One region of the Microcella alkaliphila genome, then DNA from elsewhere that is predicted to be linked to it. Evidence: predicted binding sites of a transcription regulator. Region 1 holds the regulator's gene; each other region holds the start of a gene.
The links. The regulator HrcA, encoded in region 1, represses chaperone genes, less so after heat shock. The targets are predictions, from matches to a motif close to TTNGCACTCGNNNNNNNCGAGTGCNAA.
Positions count from the first base shown of each region.

Region 2: a site for HrcA is predicted at 3,737-3,763, ahead of groES (co-chaperone GroES). Genes of this name have one in related genera too.
Region 3: a site for HrcA is predicted at 2,135-2,161, ahead of groL (chaperonin GroEL). Genes of this name have one in related genera too.

Region 1 is NZ_AP017315.1:1,683,436-1,689,337, reverse strand. It holds gene CPY97_RS08345 (HAD family hydrolase) at 1-515, opposite strand, end outside; gene hemW (radical SAM family heme chaperone HemW) at 569-1,801, shown strand; gene CPY97_RS08335 (DUF4870 domain-containing protein) at 1,811-2,188, opposite strand; gene CPY97_RS08330 (DUF4870 domain-containing protein) at 2,279-2,677, opposite strand; gene hrcA (heat-inducible transcriptional repressor HrcA) at 2,917-3,942, shown strand; gene dnaJ (molecular chaperone DnaJ) at 3,943-5,040, shown strand; gene CPY97_RS08315 (16S rRNA (uracil(1498)-N(3))-methyltransferase) at 5,051-5,797, shown strand; gene CPY97_RS08310 (histidine triad nucleotide-binding protein) at 5,888-5,902, shown strand, end outside.
Region 2 is NZ_AP017315.1:545,586-551,487, forward strand. It holds gene tsaB (tRNA (adenosine(37)-N6)-threonylcarbamoyltransferase complex dimerization subunit type 1 TsaB) at 1-299, shown strand, start outside; gene rimI (ribosomal protein S18-alanine N-acetyltransferase) at 296-778, shown strand; gene tsaD (tRNA (adenosine(37)-N6)-threonylcarbamoyltransferase complex transferase subunit TsaD) at 775-1,830, shown strand; gene CPY97_RS02640 (DUF4190 domain-containing protein) at 1,923-2,345, shown strand; gene CPY97_RS02645 (hypothetical protein) at 2,353-2,595, shown strand; gene CPY97_RS02650 (THUMP-like domain-containing protein) at 2,530-3,708, opposite strand; gene groES (co-chaperone GroES) at 3,849-4,145, shown strand; gene rarD (EamA family transporter RarD) at 4,225-5,175, shown strand; gene CPY97_RS02665 (ABC transporter substrate-binding protein) at 5,271-5,902, shown strand, end outside.
Region 3 is NZ_AP017315.1:635,938-641,839, reverse strand. It holds gene CPY97_RS03085 (heme oxygenase (biliverdin-producing)) at 1-356, shown strand, start outside; gene groL (chaperonin GroEL) at 464-2,092, opposite strand; gene CPY97_RS03075 (DUF3048 domain-containing protein) at 2,213-3,274, opposite strand; gene CPY97_RS03070 (cold-shock protein) at 3,324-3,530, opposite strand; gene CPY97_RS03065 (LytR C-terminal domain-containing protein) at 3,666-4,250, opposite strand; gene CPY97_RS03060 (DUF3263 domain-containing protein) at 4,266-4,538, opposite strand; gene CPY97_RS03055 (heme/hemin ABC transporter substrate-binding protein) at 4,649-5,761, shown strand; gene CPY97_RS03050 (DUF2332 domain-containing protein) at 5,766-5,902, opposite strand, start outside.

The DNA of each region.
Region 1 (5,902 bases):
TCGCGCGGGGTGTCGCCGATGATCACGAGGGTTTCGTCGGGCAGAGCGGCGCGCGCCGCCCGGGTGATGTCGCTGCGCTCGGGCGCGGTCGCCCCGAAGAACGAGCGGTTCCAGTCGAATCGGTCGGCGCCGAGCCCCGAGCCGTCGAGCTTGACGCGGGAGCGGGTGGCCGAGTTGCCGGTGAGTAGTGCGTTGACCCAGCCACGGGCATCCGCCTGATCGAGTGCCTCTCGGATGCCCGGCGCGATCTCTCGACGATCGCCCGCCTCCGCGCGCTCGACCGACAGCTCGTCGAGCGCGACTCGAGCCCGCTCGTGCCACTCGGCCGCGTCGAAGCCGAAGTGCTCGAGGATGTCGGTGAGGATGTGGCCGTCGGTCTTGCCGTGGGTGCGGGGGAGCGGCGGGCTGAGCTCGCGGCCCACGGCCCGCTCGACAGCGGTGTGGTAGAGCTCGCCGCCGCCGGTGAACGAGTTGAGCAGCAGGGTTCCGTCGACGTCCCAGAGAATCGTGGTCACGTCTCCATCCTTTCAGGCGTCGGCCAGGCGCCAGACCGGCGAGAATGGTGGTGATGCCCAGCGCCCTGCCCCTCGCCGACCCGGCCCCCGACGACGGGGCCCTGCCGGCGACCGTCGCCGACGGCGCCGCCGACCGGGCCTTCGGCGTCTACCTGCACGTGCCCTACTGCCGCGTGCGCTGCGGATACTGCGACTTCAACACCTACACGGCCGACGAGGTGCGGGGAACGTCCCGGGCCGATTTCGCCGAGCAGGCAATCGCGGAGGTCGAGCTTGCTACCCGCGTGCTCGCCGAGGCCGATCTTCCGCCCCGCCCCGCGAGCACGGTGTTCTTCGGCGGCGGAACCCCCACCCTTCTGCCGACGCGCGACCTTGCCCGCATGCTCGACGCCGTGCGCGGCGCCTTCGGCCTCGCCGACGGCGCGGAGGTGACGACGGAGGCGAACCCCGACTCCATCGATGCGCGCGGTCTCGCCGAGCTTGCCGAGGCGGGTTTCACCCGGGTGAGCCTGGGCATGCAGTCGGCGGTCCCGCACGTGCTGGCGACGCTCGAGCGCACCCACGACCCCGAGAACGTGCCGCGGCGGGTCGCCGAGGCGCGTGCGGCGGGCCTGCAGGTGAGCGTCGACCTGATCTTCGGCACGCCCGGCGAGAGCCTCGCCGACCTTGACCGCAGCATCGACGCGGCGCTCGCGACGGAGCCCGACCACCTGAGCGCCTACGCGTTGATCGTCGAGGAGGGCACGAAGCTCGCTCGCCAGATCGCCCGCGGCGAGGTGCCCCCGGTCGATGACGACCTGCACGCCGACATGTACGAGCACCTGGATGCACGGCTCGCCTCGGCCGGATACGCCTGGTACGAGGTCAGTAACTGGGCGCGCGACAACGCTCATCGCTCGCGCCACAATCTCGCCTACTGGACCGGTGAGGATTGGTGGGGCGTCGGTCCCGGCGCGCACAGCCACGTCGGCGGCGTGCGCTGGTGGAACGTGAAGCACCCGGCCGCCTACGCGCAGCGCCTCGCGTCTGCCCTGAGCCCGGCTGCGGGCCGCGAAACGCTCGACGCCGAGACGCGGCGGGTCGAGCGCGTGCTGCTGGAGACCCGCACGGCCCTCGGCCTGTCGGTCAGCGCGCTCGATGCGCCCGGACGCACCGCGGTCGCCGGTCTCATCGCCGACGAACTCGTGGATGCTCGCCTCGCCATCGCAGGCCGCCTCGTGCTCACGGCGCGCGGCCGCCTCCTCGCCGACGCGGTTGTGCGTCGGCTGCTGCCCGAGCCCGCGTAACCGCTGCGCTTAGTTCTTGATGAAGCGAATCGCGAGCGGGTAGGTGTAGGCCTGGCCGCGGTTCGCGGCCACTGCGGCGAGGATCGACAGCACGAGGATCGCGATCGACACCCCCACCAAGATCAAGAAGCCCACCAGCACGAGCGTCAACACGCTGCCAACGATCGCCGCGATCAGCATCGTGAGCTGGAAGTTGAGCGCCGTCGCCGTGTGGTCGCGCACGAACGGACCGCGGTCCTTCAGCACGAGGTATCCGATCAGCGCGGGGAGGAATCCGAAGAAGATCCCGCCGATGTGAATGAGGGTGGCCCAGAGTTTCTCGTCTTCCGGCCGCATCGGCTGCGGCGGGGCGGCATACGGCGAGCTCGGGGGAGGCACGTCAGTCATGAGGCCAGTAAACACCCAGCAGTGCCCTGCACGCGAGAGGGGCCCGGCCCTGCGGCCGAGCCCCTCGTCGTGTGATCGGTCAGGCGGCGCCTACTTGATGAGGCGCAGCGCGAACGGGTAGCGGTAGGCCACGCCGTCCTTCGCTTTCTGGAAGCCCATGATGCTCCAGATGAGCGAGAGCACCCAGAGCCCGAGCGGGAAGATCCAGCCGATCAGCGCCCAGAGGCCGAACGTCACTGTGGTGAGGATTGAGTTCAGGATGAACACGGCGATCTGGGCGATGGCCATCGTGATCTGGAAGTTCAGGGCCTCTTTCGACTCCTGACGCGTGAAGGTTCCGCGGTCCTTGAAGATCAGGAAGATGATGAGCGACGGCAGGATGCCGATGATGCCGCCGAGGTGCGCGAACGAGGCCCACTGGCGGTCTTCGGCCTCGCTGAGCGGCGCCGGTGCGGCCGACGACGCGGGGGGAGGAGGGGTGTCAGTCATGGGGTGAACTGCCTTTCGAGCGAGCGAACGGTGCGTATGAATACCCGGGGTGGAGCATGACCGTGCCGGCGCCGTCGGAGAGCACGGAACGCCTTCGTTGGCACTGACACACGCTCGACCGTACTCGCGCCGCACCGCGAGGGCAACGATTTCGCGCCCGCGCCCCGCGGTAGAATTGGCAGTCACGTCAGGTGAGTGCCAGGAATGGCGGCGGCGAGCGGCACGAAAGGGGGCATCGCATGGTGTCGGATCGAGCACTGCAGGTGCTTCGCGCCATCGTGCAGGACTACGTGTCCTCGCGAGAACCCGTGGGCTCGAAGGCCCTGGTCGAGCGTCACCAGTTCGGGGTGAGTTCGGCGACGATTCGCAACGACATGGCCCTTCTCGAGGAAGAAGAGTTGATCGCCGCGCCGCACACGTCCTCCGGCCGCGTTCCGACCGACAAGGGCTACCGGATGTTCGTCGACCAGCTCGCCGAGCTGCGGCCGCTGAGCGCTGGCCAGCGCCAGGCGATCGCGCAGTTCCTCGATCAGTCGATCGACCTTGACGACGTGTTTGCCCGCACCGTGCGCCTGCTCAGCCAGCTCACCAACCAGGTGGCGCTCGTGCAGTACCCGACGCTCGGCAATGCCCGCGTTCGTCACGTCGAGTTTGTGCCGATGACGGCGACCCGTCTCATGACGGTCTTCATCACCGACGGTGGGCGGGTCGACCAGCGCATCATCGAGCTTCCGCTCGAGGCCGACGAGGTGTTCGTCGGCGAATTGCGCGCGAAGGTCAACGCGCTTCTCGACGGCCGGCCGCTCGCGGACGTCGGCGGCCTCGCCGACGTTCTCGGCGAGCATTTCGCACCCGAGCGACGGGACGCCGTTCGCGTCGTCGCCGAGGCCCTCGTCGGCCACGTGGATGCGCACCGGCAAGATCGGCTCGTCATGGCGGGGGCGGCGAACCTCGTGCGCACAGAGGGCGACTTCGCCGGCAGCGTGTACCCGGTGCTCGAGGCCATTGAGGAGCAGGTGACCCTGCTCAAGCTCTTCAGCGAGATGGAACTCGACTCGCAGGCGGTCGCGGCTCGGATCGGCCGCGAGAATGCGGAGGCCCTGCACGAGGCGGCGGTTGTGACGTCGCCGTACAGCATGGGCGCAGATCAATCGGCGAGGCTGGGCGTTCTGGGCCCGACCCGCATGGACTATTCGAACAACATGGCAGCGGTACGCGCCGTCGCGCGCTATGTCAGCCGCCTACTGGGTGAGGACGAACGCTAAGTGGCAGATCACTACGAGACCCTCGGGGTCGCCCGAGACGCGAGCGCCGACGACATCAAGAAGGCCTACCGGCGCCTCGCGCGCGAGCTGCACCCCGACGTGAACCCGTCGAGCGAGGCGGCCGAGCGCTTCAAGCAGGTGACGCACGCGTACGATGTGCTGAGCGACCCGAACCAGCGCCAGCAGTACGACCTCGGCGGCTCCGGCGGCATGGGCGGCGGCTTTGGCGGCTTCGGCGACATCTTCGAGACGTTCTTCGGCGGCGGTCAGTCGCAGCGCGGCCCCCGATCGCGCCGCGAGCGCGGCCAGGACGCCCTCCTGCGCGTCGAGGTCGAGCTGAACGAGATTATCTTCGGCACGACCCGCACCCTCGATGTCGACACGGCGATCCTCTGCGAGACCTGCAACGGCTCGTGCTGCGCCCCCGGAACCGAGCCCATCACCTGCGACATCTGCCGCGGCTCCGGCCAGATTCAGCGCACGGTACGCAGCCTGCTCGGCAACGTGATGACCTCGTCGCCGTGCGGATCCTGCCGCGGTTACGGCACGGTCATCCCGAACCCGTGCCCGTCGTGCGCCGGTCAGGGCCGCGTGCGCGCCCGCCGCTCGATCCCCGTCGACATTCCCGCCGGCGTCGACACCGGCCTGCGCATCCAACTGCCCGGACAGGGCGAGGTGGGCCCCGCCGGCGGCCCCAACGGTGACCTCTACCTCGAGATCAAGGTGAAGACGCACGAGACGTTCAGCCGCCAGGGCGACGACCTGATGGCCACCGTCGAGGTGCAGATGGCCGACGCGATCCTCGGCACGACCGTCACCCTGCCCGCGCTCGACGGCGACGTGTCCATCGAGATCAAGCCGGGCACGCAGAGTGCCGAGGTGCTGACCGTGAAAGAACGCGGTATTACGCGCCTGCGCGGCGCCGGTCGCGGCGACCTGAAGCTCGGCATTCAGGTGGTCACGCCGGTGAGGCTCAACAGCAAAGAGACGAAGCTCATCCAAGAGTTTGCGCAGAGCCGCCGGCCCGTGCCTCCGCAGTTCTCGACCTTCCAGCAGGGGCTGTTCTCGAAGCTGCGTGACCGCTTCCTGAACCTGTAGCGTCGGCGGCGTGGCGCACTTCTACCTCGACGAGACGCTCGCGCTGGCCAGCGCCGCCGCGGGCCACGAGGTCGCCCTGACCGGTCCTGATGCCCGTCACGCCGTCACGGTCGCACGCCTGCGCGCTGGCGAAACGGTGCGCGTCGGCGACGGCGCGGGAACGATCGCGCTCGGAGGCGTGCGCGACGCGGCGCCCGATCGGGTCGTGCTCGTCCTCGAGAGCGTGGATGCGCATCCCGAGCCCCCGACGCGCCTCACGCTCGTCCAGGCGCTCGCGAAGGGCGACCGCGATGAGTTGGCCATCCAGGCCGCGACCGAGCTGGGTGTCGACGCCATCGTGCCGTGGCAGGCCGCCCGCAGCGTCTCGATCTGGAAAGGGCCGAAGGCAGATAAGGGCCGCGCCCGCTGGCAGACGATCGTGCGGGAGGCCTCCAAGCAGGCGATTCGCCCGCGCGTGCCCTCCGTGGCACCGATCGCGACGACCCGCGAGCTCGTCGCGCAGGCCGGGGAAGTGGACGTCAGTGTGCTCGTGCTCGAGCCCACCGCACCGGACCGGCTGAGCGCACTCACGCCGGATGAGCTGGGCAGCGAGGTGCTGCTTGTCGTCGGGCCCGAGGGGGGTGTCGCGCCCGACGAGCTCGCCGCACTGACGACCGCCGGCGCGCGACCGGTGCGCCTCGGCGACACCGTGCTGCGCACCTCGACGGCGGGGCCCGCCGCTCTCAGCGTGCTGTCGACCACACTCGGCCGCTGGTGATCGCTTTTCGGCACGTCAGCGGCTCCGCTGCAAGCGAACCCTGAGCGGTAGCCGGGGCGCGCATCCGATATCGCCCGTAGAATTGCGCTCATGGAAACCCGCGAG
Region 2 (5,902 bases), 1.1 Mb from region 1:
CGGCCGGCCGCTTCTGCGTCGTCACCGACGCCCGCCGTCGCGAAGTCGCCGTCACCGAGTACGCGGCCGCCTTGCCGGTGCCGAGCGTCGTGCGCCCGGCGCGTCTCGAACCGCGGCTCGGCTTCGCGCCCGATGAGGGCGTCGTGCTCTACGAGGTGACCGAGATTCCGGCGACCGCGCTCGCGCACGTCGCGGCGGCACGGCTCGCCGCGGGCGCGACGTTCCCCGACCCGCAACCGCTCTACCTGCGCGCCCCCGACGTGACGATGCCCACGGGGCCGAAGAGGGTGACGTCGTGACCGGAGCCCCGAGCATCCGGCTGCGCGACGCCGAGGTGAGCGACCTCGACGCGATCATGGCGCTTGAGACCGCGACCTTCCCCGGCGACGCGTGGAGCCGTGACGCCATGCTCGCCGAACTCGCCTCGCCGCACACCCTCTACCTCGTGGTGCACTCTGATGACGAGCTCGTCGGCTACGCGGGCCTGAGCGCGCCGAGCGGGGCCGACCAGGCCGACATCCAGACCATCGCGGTCGACGGCACCCACCGACGACTCGGTATCGGCACCCTGCTCGTCGAGCAGCTGCTCACCGCGGCGCGCGGCCGCGGCGCGCGCGAAGTGTTCCTCGAGGTGCGGGCCGACAACCCGGGTGCCCGGGCCCTGTACGAGCGGCACGGCTTCGTCGAGATCGGCGTGCGGCCCCGCTACTACCAGCCCGACGACGTGGATGCCGTGGTCATGCGGGCGAACATCGCACCGGTTGAGGGGGTCGCGTGAACACCGACAATCCGTTGGTCCTCGGAATCGAGACGAGTTGCGACGAGACCGGAGTCGGCATCGTGCGCGGCACGGAGCTGCTCGCGAACACCATCGCCAGCTCGATGGACGAACACGCCCGCTTCGGCGGTGTCGTGCCCGAGGTAGCGGCCCGCGCGCACCTCGAGGCGCTCACCCCGACGATCGAGCAGGCGCTCGAGACGGCGGGAGTCGCGCTCGCCGACGTCGACGCGATCGCCGTGACGAGTGGGCCGGGGCTCGCCGGTGCCCTGATGGTCGGCGTGGGCGCGGCGAAGGCGCTCGCCGTCGCGCTCGACAAGCCCTTCTACGCCGTCAACCACCTGGTTGGGCACGTCGGCGCCGACCTTCTGCGCGACGACGAGGGCGAGCTCGAGCTTCCCACCATCGCGCTCCTCGTCTCGGGCGGGCACACGAGCCTGCTGCACGTTCGCAGCCTCACGCATGACGTCGAACTGCTGGGCGAGACCATCGACGACGCGGCGGGCGAGGCCTTCGACAAGGTGGCGCGTCTGCTCGGCCTGCCCTACCCGGGCGGTCCGCACATCGACCGGGCGGCGGCCACGGGCGACCCCCGGGCCGTGCGCTTTCCGCGCGGCCTTACGCTGCCCAAAGACCTCGAGAAGCACCGCTACGACTTCTCGTTCTCAGGGCTCAAGACTGCCGTTGCCCGCCACGTCGAACGGATGCGCGACGACGGCCTCGACGTACCCGTCGCCGACATTGCGGCCTCCTTCCGTGAGGCGGTCGCCGACGTGCTCACCGCCAAGGCGATCGCGGCGTGCCGTGATCTCGGTGTGCCCCGCCTGCTGCTCGGTGGGGGAGTGGTGGCGAATGCCCGCGTGCGCGAGTTGGCCGCCGAGCGGGCGAAGGCCGCGGGGGTTGCCCTGCGCATCCCGCCCCTGTCGTTGTGCACCGACAACGGGGCAATGATCGCGGCCATCGCCGCCCAGCGCATCATGGCGGGGCACGCGCCGTCGTCGCTCGATGTCGCCGCCGATTCGACGTTGCCCGTTACCGTCGTCCAAGCCTGAGGGTTCACGGGGTCGCGCGCCGCCGTCGCACTCGGTACGGTCGAAGAGCGGGATCGCACGAGCGTTCCCGCCCCACGACTGAAGGAGCGACCATGGCGACCACCACGCCCCCCGCCAGCCCCGACGAACCCGTCGAGCCTGCTGCCGACGTCACGCCCGAGCCTGTCGCCGCCAACCCCTACGCACCGCCGCCCGCAGAGCCCGCAGCGGGTCCCGCCTACGGCGGCGCCCCCGCGGCCCCCAAGCAGACCCTCGCGATTGTCTCGCTCGTCACCGGTATTTCGGGCGTCGTGCTGTCGTTCTTCGTGCTGGGCCTCCTGCCCGCGATCGCCGGTGTGGTCACCGGGCACATGGCGCTGAAGCGCGAGCCGCACGCCCGCGGCCTCGCCCTCGGCGGCCTGATCACCAGCTACGTCGGCCTGGCTCTGTCGATCTTGATCGGCCTGCTGATTCTGATCCCGTTCGTGATGATCTTCATAGGGCTCGGCGCGCTCGGCACGACCGGCACCTTCTAGTCGCGCAGTGCTGGCGGCCTCGTCCGGCCTGGCGGTGTCGTTCGCGACCGTCGGGCAGTGGATCTTCCTCGGCGCGATCCTCGTCATCGTGGCGACGATCGTCGTGCGGGTGGTCTATCGCCTGGTGAAGGGTCGCTCGATCCGTGAGGTGGTGCCTCCGCCCGGCGCCGCTCGCCCGGGCGACTCAGACGCGGTCGACGAGCAGGGCGACCCGTTCGGCCCCGACCCGGGTGAGGATCAGCGTCGCTGACGCGTCCCCCTTCGGCTTAAGCGCCTTCCGGAACTCGGCCGGGTCGATGTCGACCCCGCGCTTCTTGATCTCGACCGTGCCGATTCCCCTCTCGGCGAGGCCGCGTGCGATCACGGCCTTCTTGAGCGGCCAGCGCTCGCGCACGCGGAACGCGGCCGCGAACGGTGTCGGCGTGAGGCGATCGTTCGAGAGGTAGGCGATTGTCGGATGCACGGGGCGAGCATCCAGAGACCGCGCCAGGTCGCCGATCAGGCGCGCCCGAATGACGGCCCCGTCGGGCTCGTACAGGTACTCGCCGAGCGGGCCCGTCTCTTCGTCGGCACTGTCGGCCTCCGCCGTGAGCTCGTGGGCACTGCCGTCGGCGGCGAGCACGAGGGCTGCCCGGCGGATGCCGTTGCGGGCGAGCGCCCCCGACCAGAGCACCACCTCGACGACGTCGCCGCCGTCGCTTACCCACTGCGCTTCGTGGCTGTCGGGAATGAGGCCGCGGTCCATTGCGGGGGCGAGCTTGATGCCGGTGGGGAGTCGCCGCGACAGGTCGAGCGCGACGTCGAGCGACGGCGACCAGTCATCGGGACGGCTGAGCTTGCGAGCGCCCGAGCGGCGGGCCGGGTCGAGCCAGAGCGCGTCGACGTCGGTGAGGTCGACGTCGGCGAGGTCGGCGTTCACGACGGACGCGTTCGGAAACGGCGCGAGGTTGTAGCCGGCGACGGCGGCGGTGGCGGGGTCGCGCTCGACCGCCGTGACGGTGAAGTCGAGCGAGGAGAGCGCGAGGGCGTCGCCGCCGACACCGCAGCCGAGATCGGCGACCCGGGTGAGACCGGCGCGGGCGAAGCGGCCTGCGTGCTGGGCGGCGACCCGCAGGCGCGAGGCCTGCTCGAGCCCCGCCTCGGTGAACAGCATGCGATCGGCGAAGGGGCCGAACTTGGCCCGCGCCTTCCGGCGAAGCCGGTATTGGGTGAGTACTGCGGCGACGCGCGCGGCTGAGTGCCCCTCCTTGCGGAGAACTGAGACGAGTGCGACGGCGTCAGTGGGGGAGTCGGATTCGGGTAGCGCGTCGAGCAGGCGCAGCGCCTCCGAGGTGAGTAGCTCGCGTAGTTCGGCCGCATCCATACGAGCGATCCTGCCAGTTCGCGGTTGGCTGGCACTCGGATTGCATGAGTGCTAACGCCTTCGATACAGTTATCTCTGGCACTCGACAGGCGAGTGTGCCAATTACTTCCCTCATCGTCGTAAGAAAGAAGAGGTCAACCGTGTCGGTCTCCATCAAGCCGCTCGAAGATCGCATCGTCATCCAGCAGGTCGAGGCAGAGCAGACCACCGCGTCGGGTCTCGTGATCCCCGACACTGCGAAGGAAAAGCCCCAGGAGGGTGAAGTCGTCGCCGTCGGCCCCGGCCGCATTGACGACAACGGCAACCGCGTCCCGCTCGACGTCGCCGTCGGCGACCGCGTGCTGTACTCGAAGTACGGCGGCACCGAGGTCAAGTACGGCGGCGAGGAGTTCCTCGTGCTGTCGGCTCGCGACGTGCTGGCGGTCGTCGTCCGCTAAGCGCACCCCGCGCATCCACGAATCAGGCCCCCGACCCTCGCGGTCGGGGGCCTTTCGTTTCCTCGCCTAGAGTGACGATGTGAGCGACCAGCGCGAGAAGAGCCGGGGGTTTGCTTTCGCCGCCGGTGCGTACGGGCTCTGGGGCCTTCTGCCGGTCTACTTCATCGCGCTGCAACCCTCCGGGGCGATCGAGATTGTGGCCTGGCGAATCCTGCTCTCCCTTGTCTTCTGTCTGATCCTGCTGACCGCGACCCGCACCCTGGCCCTGCTTGCCGGGATCGTCCGTGATCGTCGCCTGCTCGGGCTGAGCGCCGTGACCGCGGTCCTGATCGGCATCAACTGGCACGTGTACCTGTACGGGTCCCTCAACGGGTTCATCGTCGAGGCGGCGCTCGGGTACTTCATCAACCCGCTCGTGTCGATCGCGCTCGGCGTCATCTTCCTCCGTGAGCGCCTGCGGCCCGTGCAGTGGGTCGCGGTCGGCATCAGCGTCGTCGCCGTCATCGTCCTGACCGTCGGCTACGGCCGGCTTCCCTGGATCGCCCTGGTGCTCGCCTTCTCGTTCGGCTTCTACGGCTTCGTCAAGAACCGCATGGGCAGGCAGGTCACGGCGGTCGCGGGCCTCACCCTCGAGTCGGCGTGGCTCGTGCCCCTCGCGGTCGCCGAACTCTTCGTCGTCGCCCTGTTCTTCGACGGGCTCACGATGGGGCGTGAGGGTCTCGGCCACGGCGTGCTGTTGGGACTCGCGGGAGTGGTGACCGCGGTGCCCCTCCTCTTGTTCGCGGCCGCCGCCAGACGCCTGCCGCTGACGCTTCTGGGGTTCTTCCAGTACTTCGCGCCGATCCTGCAGTTCCTGTTCGGCGTGTTCGTCATGCTCGAACCGATGCCGCTCGAACGCTGGGTCGGCTTCGCTCTCGTCTGGGTCGCCCTCATGGTGCTGACCGCCGACGCCGTCCGCCAGCGGCGGCGAGCCCTGCGCGGCGCGGCCGCCGACCCCGCGCCGTTGACGGGCCCCGTGCAAACCGTGTGAACGATTCGCGAAGCGTGACGCCCGCACGGCTCGCCTCGATGAGGCCCGCGGGCGGGTAGTCTTCCGGCGCTAGAGACTTTCCGGGAAGGACCCTGATGCGCCGCACCGCTGACGCTCGCCGCTCGCACCCCAACCGCGCTGCGCGCCTGGCGCTGCCCGCCGCCCTTGCCGCGGCCGCCCTCGTGCTGACCGGGTGCACGGCCGACGAGCCCGAGCCCATGCCGGTTCCGAGCGAGCCTGCCCCATCGCCGACCCCCTTCCGCGAGGTCGCACCGAGCGGCGATGGCCGCCTGATCATCGGCACGCTGTTGCCGACCGATGGAGACACCGCGGGCGTCGCGGCTGCGCAGATCGCCGCCGTCGAGGTCGCCGTCCGCGAACTCAACGACAACGGCGGCGTGCTCGATGAGCCCGTGACCGTTTTCCACCGAAACTCTGGCGTTGAGCCGGGCGACGGGCTCGAGGCGGCCTTCGCCGACCTCGTCGAGCGCGGCGTCGACGTCGTCATCGGTCCGTTCAGCGATGCCCTCGTCGAGCAGGCACTGCCGCTCGCCGCCGAGGCCGGCGTCGCCCTCATCTCGACGGGTGCGACGGGTGGCATTGATGGCTCCGGTGACGGGTACTTCGCCCGCGTCGTTGCCACCGACTACCTGCAGGGCCTCACGATCGGCCAGGCCGTGGTGGCCGACGGGGCGTCAAGCATTGCCGTCATCGCATCTGATGACGC
Region 3 (5,902 bases), 1.0 Mb from region 1:
TGCTGCCGGTCACGGAGCGCTACGCAGCGCGTATTCGAGAGGTCGCGGCCTCGTGGCCAGCCGGCTACGTCGCACACCACTACACGCGCTACCTCGGTGACCTGTCAGGCGGACTGCACATCGGGCGCGTCCTCGCGCGGCGCTTCGGATTCGACACGAACGGCATCGGCTTCTACCTGTTCGACCAGATCGCCGACCCCGCTGCATTCAAAGACACGTACCGCGCACAACTCGACGCGGTGGCGTGGGATGACCCCGAGCGCGAGCGCGTCGTCGACGAGGTGCTCGCTGCCTACCGCTTCAATACCGAGGTGTTCGTGGCCCTGGACCAGGCCCGCGGAACCCGCGCCGCCTGAACCAACCTTCTCACCACTTTGGGCGCCGGCTGTTCATCGCCGGAAACGCAAAACGGGGCGGCTTCCTTCCGGAAGCCGCCCCTTTTGTGTGTGGCGTTGGCCGAGGACTAGAAGTCCATGCCGCCCGACGGGTCACCCATCGGGGCCGGGTTCTTCTCCGGCTTGTCGGCGACGACGGCCTCGGTGGTGAGGAAGAGGCCAGCGATCGACGCGGCGTTCAGCAGCGCCGAGCGGGTCACCTTCACCGGGTCGGCGATGCCGGCACCGAGCATATCGACGTACTCGCCGGTGGCCGCGTTGAGGCCGTGGCCGACCTCAAGGTGGCGCACCTTGTCGGCGACGACGCCGGGCTCGAGACCCGCGTTGAGGGCGATCTGCTTGAGCGGGGCGTCGATCGCGACCTTCACGATGTTCGCGCCCGTGGCCTCGTCACCGGTCAGACCCGTGAGGGCGTCCGAGTCGAAGGCGAGCTTGCCGGCCTGGATGAGGGCGACGCCACCACCGGCGACGATGCCCTCCTCGACGGCAGCCTTCGCGTTGCGGACGGCGTCCTCAATGCGGTGCTTGCGCTCCTTCAGCTCGACCTCGGTCGCGGCACCCGCCTTGATGACGGCGACGCCACCGGCGAGCTTCGCGAGGCGCTCCTGGAGCTTCTCACGGTCGTAGTCGGAGTCGGTGTTCTCGATCTCTGCACGGATCTGCTTCACGCGACCGGCGATGGCGTCGGCGTCGCCGGCACCCTCTACGATCGTGGTCTCGTCCTTGGTGATGACGACCTTGCGGGCCCGGCCGAGCAGGTCGAGGGTGGCGTTCTCGAGCTTGAGGCCGACCTCCTCGCTGATGACCTGGCCGCCGGTGAGGATCGCGATGTCCTGCAGCATGGCCTTGCGGCGGTCGCCGAAGCCGGGAGCCTTGACGGCAACCGACTTGAAGATGCCGCGGATCTTGTTGACGACGAGCGTCGCAAGAGCCTCACCCTCGACGTCTTCGGCGATGATGAGCAGCTGCTTGCCGCTCTGGATCACCTTGTCGACGACGGGCAGCAGGTCCTTGATCGCCGAGATCTTGCCATTGACGATCAGGATGTAGGGGTCTTCGAAGACCGCTTCCTGGCGCTCGGGGTCGGTCACGAAGTAGGCCGACAGGTAGCCCTTGTCGAAGCGCATGCCCTCGGTGAGCTCGAGCTCGGTGCCGAAGGTGTTCGACTCTTCAACAGTGACGACGCCTTCCTTGCCCACCTTGTCGATGGCCTCGGCGATGAGCGCACCGATCTCGGGGTCGGCGGCCGAGATGCTCGCGGTGGCGGCGATCTCTTCCTTGGTCTCGACCTCCTTGGCGCTCTTCAGCAGCTCGTCGGAGACGGCCTTGGTGGCCTTCTCGATGCCGCGCTTGAGGCTGATCGGGTCGGCGCCGGCCGCGACGTTGCGCAGGCCCTCACGCACGAGCGCCTGAGCGAGGACGACCGAGGTGGTCGTACCGTCACCGGCGACGTCGTCGGTCTTCTTCGCGACCTCCTTGACGAGCTCGGCACCGATCTTCTCGAACGGCTCGTCGAGTTCGATCTCCTTGGCAATGGAGACGCCGTCGTTCGTAATCGTGGGGGCGCCCCACTTCTTCTCGAGAACGACGTTGCGGCCACGGGGGCCGAGCGTCACCTTCACGGCGTCGGCCAGGGTGTTCAGGCCGCGCTCCAGGCCGCGACGGGCCTCTTCGTCAAAAGCAATGATTTTAGCCATGTGTGTCTTTCGTCCCTCCCGGACGCAGTACGTACGGTAGCTCTGGCACTCGCAGAGAGTGAGTGCTAACTGATTTTGGCACTCTCGACTAGCGAGTGCAAGCCAGGGAGGGACGGATGCTCAGCCGGCGGTGATGGTCGCGTCGCCGGTATCCGGCACGAGTTCGATCCAAGTGGTGCCCGGCGCCAACCGCACGGCCACGCCTTGATCGTCGAGGAGGCGATAGGAATCCGCCATGCCGGCCTTCGACCACGTGATGGGAATGGTCTTCCCGTCCGTCGCGACAAACCCAGAGCCGCTCTGGCCTGCCAGGAGAGTCTGCGGAACGCCGGGGCTAAAGTCGATTCTCACCCGAAGCACGATGACGTTGGTTGCGCTCAGACGGGTTCCCGAGAGCGCGACGTCGGGCTGACCACCCTGCGACCGCAGCCACCGCCCGTCGGCCTCGCTCCACTCCCAGCCCGACTGTCCAACCTGCCCGTAACGCAGCGACAACGTGGATGCGGGCGCACCGTCGCGCGCGGCCGTCGCGTTCTCGATTCGATCCGCGAATGCGAACTGCTGTCGAGGCGCGTCATCACCGGCGTAGCGCTCGACCAACTGCGCCGCCCGGGCGACGACATTGTGAGGCGAGGGCCGTGGAAGCCCTCGGTAGACGAGGTCGGAGTCGTCGCCGCGATCAAAGATGATGTTGCGCACCGGGGTGTTGAGCATGGCGGCGATGAACTGCTGTTGGGCACCCGAATAGGCAAGGATCCCCCCGAAGGGCGAGACGATGTCCGGATCCATCGGACGCACGGATCGCACGGGCCCGACTTCGTCAGGGAGGTCGCTATGCCACGACGCCGCGTATCGGATCGAGCCCCCCTCGACGAGTTCGACGTGGACGATATCGGCCCGGTCGAGACCAAGTTGCGGCCTTGCGAGGGGGGCATTATCGATCTTTGCCGAGAAGACGGGTCGGTCGAGAGAGCCCGGTTCGATGATCTCTCCTGTGAGAGGGGCGATCGCATAGGCCGGCGGAGCTTCGTACGTCGACTCGTAGGTGGGCTCTGGCTCGACGCTCGGCTCAGGAGACGCCGTCTCTAGCGGGCGCTCCTCCGGCGCGCATGCACCGAGACCTGCAACGAGCGCGAGGCCGACAATGAGGCTGCCCGCGCGTCGGCGGAGGGAACTGCGCATGGCCAGAACACTAACCCGCCAAGCGACCGCGCGCCCCCGTGACGCGCACTCAGGCCCGAACCGTCACGTTTTCTGCCTGAGGCCCTTTCGTGCCGGCACCGATTTCGAAGGACACTGCCTGTCCTTCCTCGAGAACCTTGTAGCCGGGCATATCGATCGACGAGTAGTGCACGAAGACGTCGCTACCGTCTGCCTCGAGCGTGATGAAGCCGAACCCCTTTTCGGCGTTGAACCACTTGACGGTTCCGTTGGCCATGCTGTGACTCTTTCTGGAGCGGTGATGAGAAGCCGCGTACGGGCTCCGTTTCCGCAGACTAGCCATCGGGCGGAACCCGTGGGAAGAGCATCCACGCAGTCGTTACCGTGCGGTAACGGGCCGGAAATCTCGGAGCTAGCTGGCCGCGCGCAGCTCGTAGTCGGTGCCAAGAACGATCGTGATGGGAGCCCCGGGGAAGGCGTCGGTCAGCTCGATGTCTGCCACGCCGTCGAGCAGTTCGACCATGCCGCGAGCGACGGGTTCGAGGTCGGGGCTCGCGTAATAGACGACGGTCTCCTCGATGTCGGTCGTCGCGGCCTGCGTGACCGTTCCGACGGGCCAGCCCCGAGCATCCAGCGCGCTCTGCGCCTGCGGGCCCCGCCCGACGGAGCCGGTGCCGTCGAGGATCGTGATCGTGAAGTCGTCAGGCAGGTCCGCATCGGCGGCATCCGTGATCGGCCCGCCGGCAGGCTCGCCCGGCTCGGCGGGAGCGTCAGGGTCCTCCTCGGGCGGGGACGTCAAGACCGGGATGTCGAGCTCCAGTCGGTCGTCGATCGCGGCGAGCCCGACCAGGCCGACCACGACGAGCACGACCGACGCGGCCGCGCCGATCCCGAGCGCGCGCCAGACGGCACCGCGACGACGCGGCGCCCGGTGTGCGCCCACTCGACCAGGGTCGAGCGGCAGATCGTCGAAACGATCGGGTGGGAAGTCGGGCATTCGGGCTTTCTCGGCTCAGGAGGCGACGGTGTCGCGCCGGGTACGACGACGCTCAGCACGCGCATCACGCACCTCGTGCAAGCGGCCCACGAGGATCGGGTCGTACGCGCGCGACGCCGCGTCATCGATGACGGAGTTCAGTACCTGATAGTACCGGGCCGGTGCCCAGCCGAACTCGGCACGAATGTGCCGCTCCTTCGCCGCACTGTGGCCCCACCATTCGCGCTCGAAGTCGAGCACACGCCGCGCGCGCTCGGACAGCGCTGCGTCGTCGGACGGGGTGGGCATGGGCTCATCGTAGAACGGTCGGCGCCGGCCTCTGAGCGGCTCGCGGAGGACCATCAGACTCGCAGATTAGGCTTACCTAAGTCCCTCCTTGCCAACCGCTCCGGAGCCCCATGCCCTTCCCTCGTCGGCGTCGCTCGGCGCTCGCTGTCGCCGTCGCGGCCATGATGCTGGTGCTCGCGGGATGCGCGCCCTCCGGCGCCCTCGGCGGCACCGATCCCGAGGCGGTTGGCGAGCGCCCCGCGCTGTCGGAGATCGCCCTGCTGGACAACCCACGCATCGACGGCGGTCCCGCCACGGCCGTGATCGCGGACGCGGCGATCGACCCCGTGGTCGACACCCCGACCTCAGCACTGCCGACAACCGTGGTGTCGCGCGACCTGGATGGCGACCGCGACATTGAGGTCACGAGCGCCGACCGCGTTCTCGCCCTCGACATTGCCGGATCGCTGGCGGCCACCACCTGGGCCCTCGGCTTCGGCGATCGCCTCGTCGGGCGTGACGTATCGACCACCTTCCCCGGCACGGACGATCTGCCGCTCGTGACGAGCTCGGGCCACGCGGTTAGCGCCGAGTCGGTGCTGGCGCTTCGCCCCGATCTGATCATCACCGACGGCACCGTGGGCCCGACCGACGTGCTCGTGCAACTGCGCACCGCTGGAATCACGGTCGTGTACGTCGACGTCGAGCCGGGTCTCGCGGCGCCGGCCACCCTCGCCCGTGATGTCGCCGCCATCTTCGGCGCGCCCGAAGCAGGCGAACTACTGGCCGAGCGAATCGACACCGACTTGACCGACGTGCTCAGCGAGATTGCCACCATCGCGCCGAGCACGCCGGGCGAGCGCGTGCGCATCCTCTTCCTGTATCTGCGCGGCGCGAGCGGCATTTACTACCTCTTCGGCGAGGAGTCGGGAGCCGATGAGTTGATCGACGGCCTCGGCGGCGTTGACGTCGCCGGCGAGATCGGCTGGACGGGTCTTCGCCCGATGACGGACGAAGCGCTCATTGCCGCTGACCCCGACCTCATCATGGTCATGTCGAGCGGGTTGGCGAGCGTCGGAGGCGTCGACGGCCTGCTCACCGAAAAGCCCGCGATCGCGCTGACCTCGGCCGGGCAGAACCGCCGCTTCGTCGACATGGCCGACGGCGAGGTGCTGAGCTTCGGACCGCGCACGCCTCTCGTGCTCGACGCGCTCGCCCGCGCCATCTACGGCGCGGACCAGTAGCCGCTCAGCCGCTCTCGCTCGGGCCCACAGCTGCCCACCGCTCGATGCGGTCACCGTGCGGGGCCACGATCGCGAGGGGACGCCCGTCACGGCTCAGCACGAAGTCGTCGTCCGCGCCCGGCAGGATCTCCGCAGCACGCT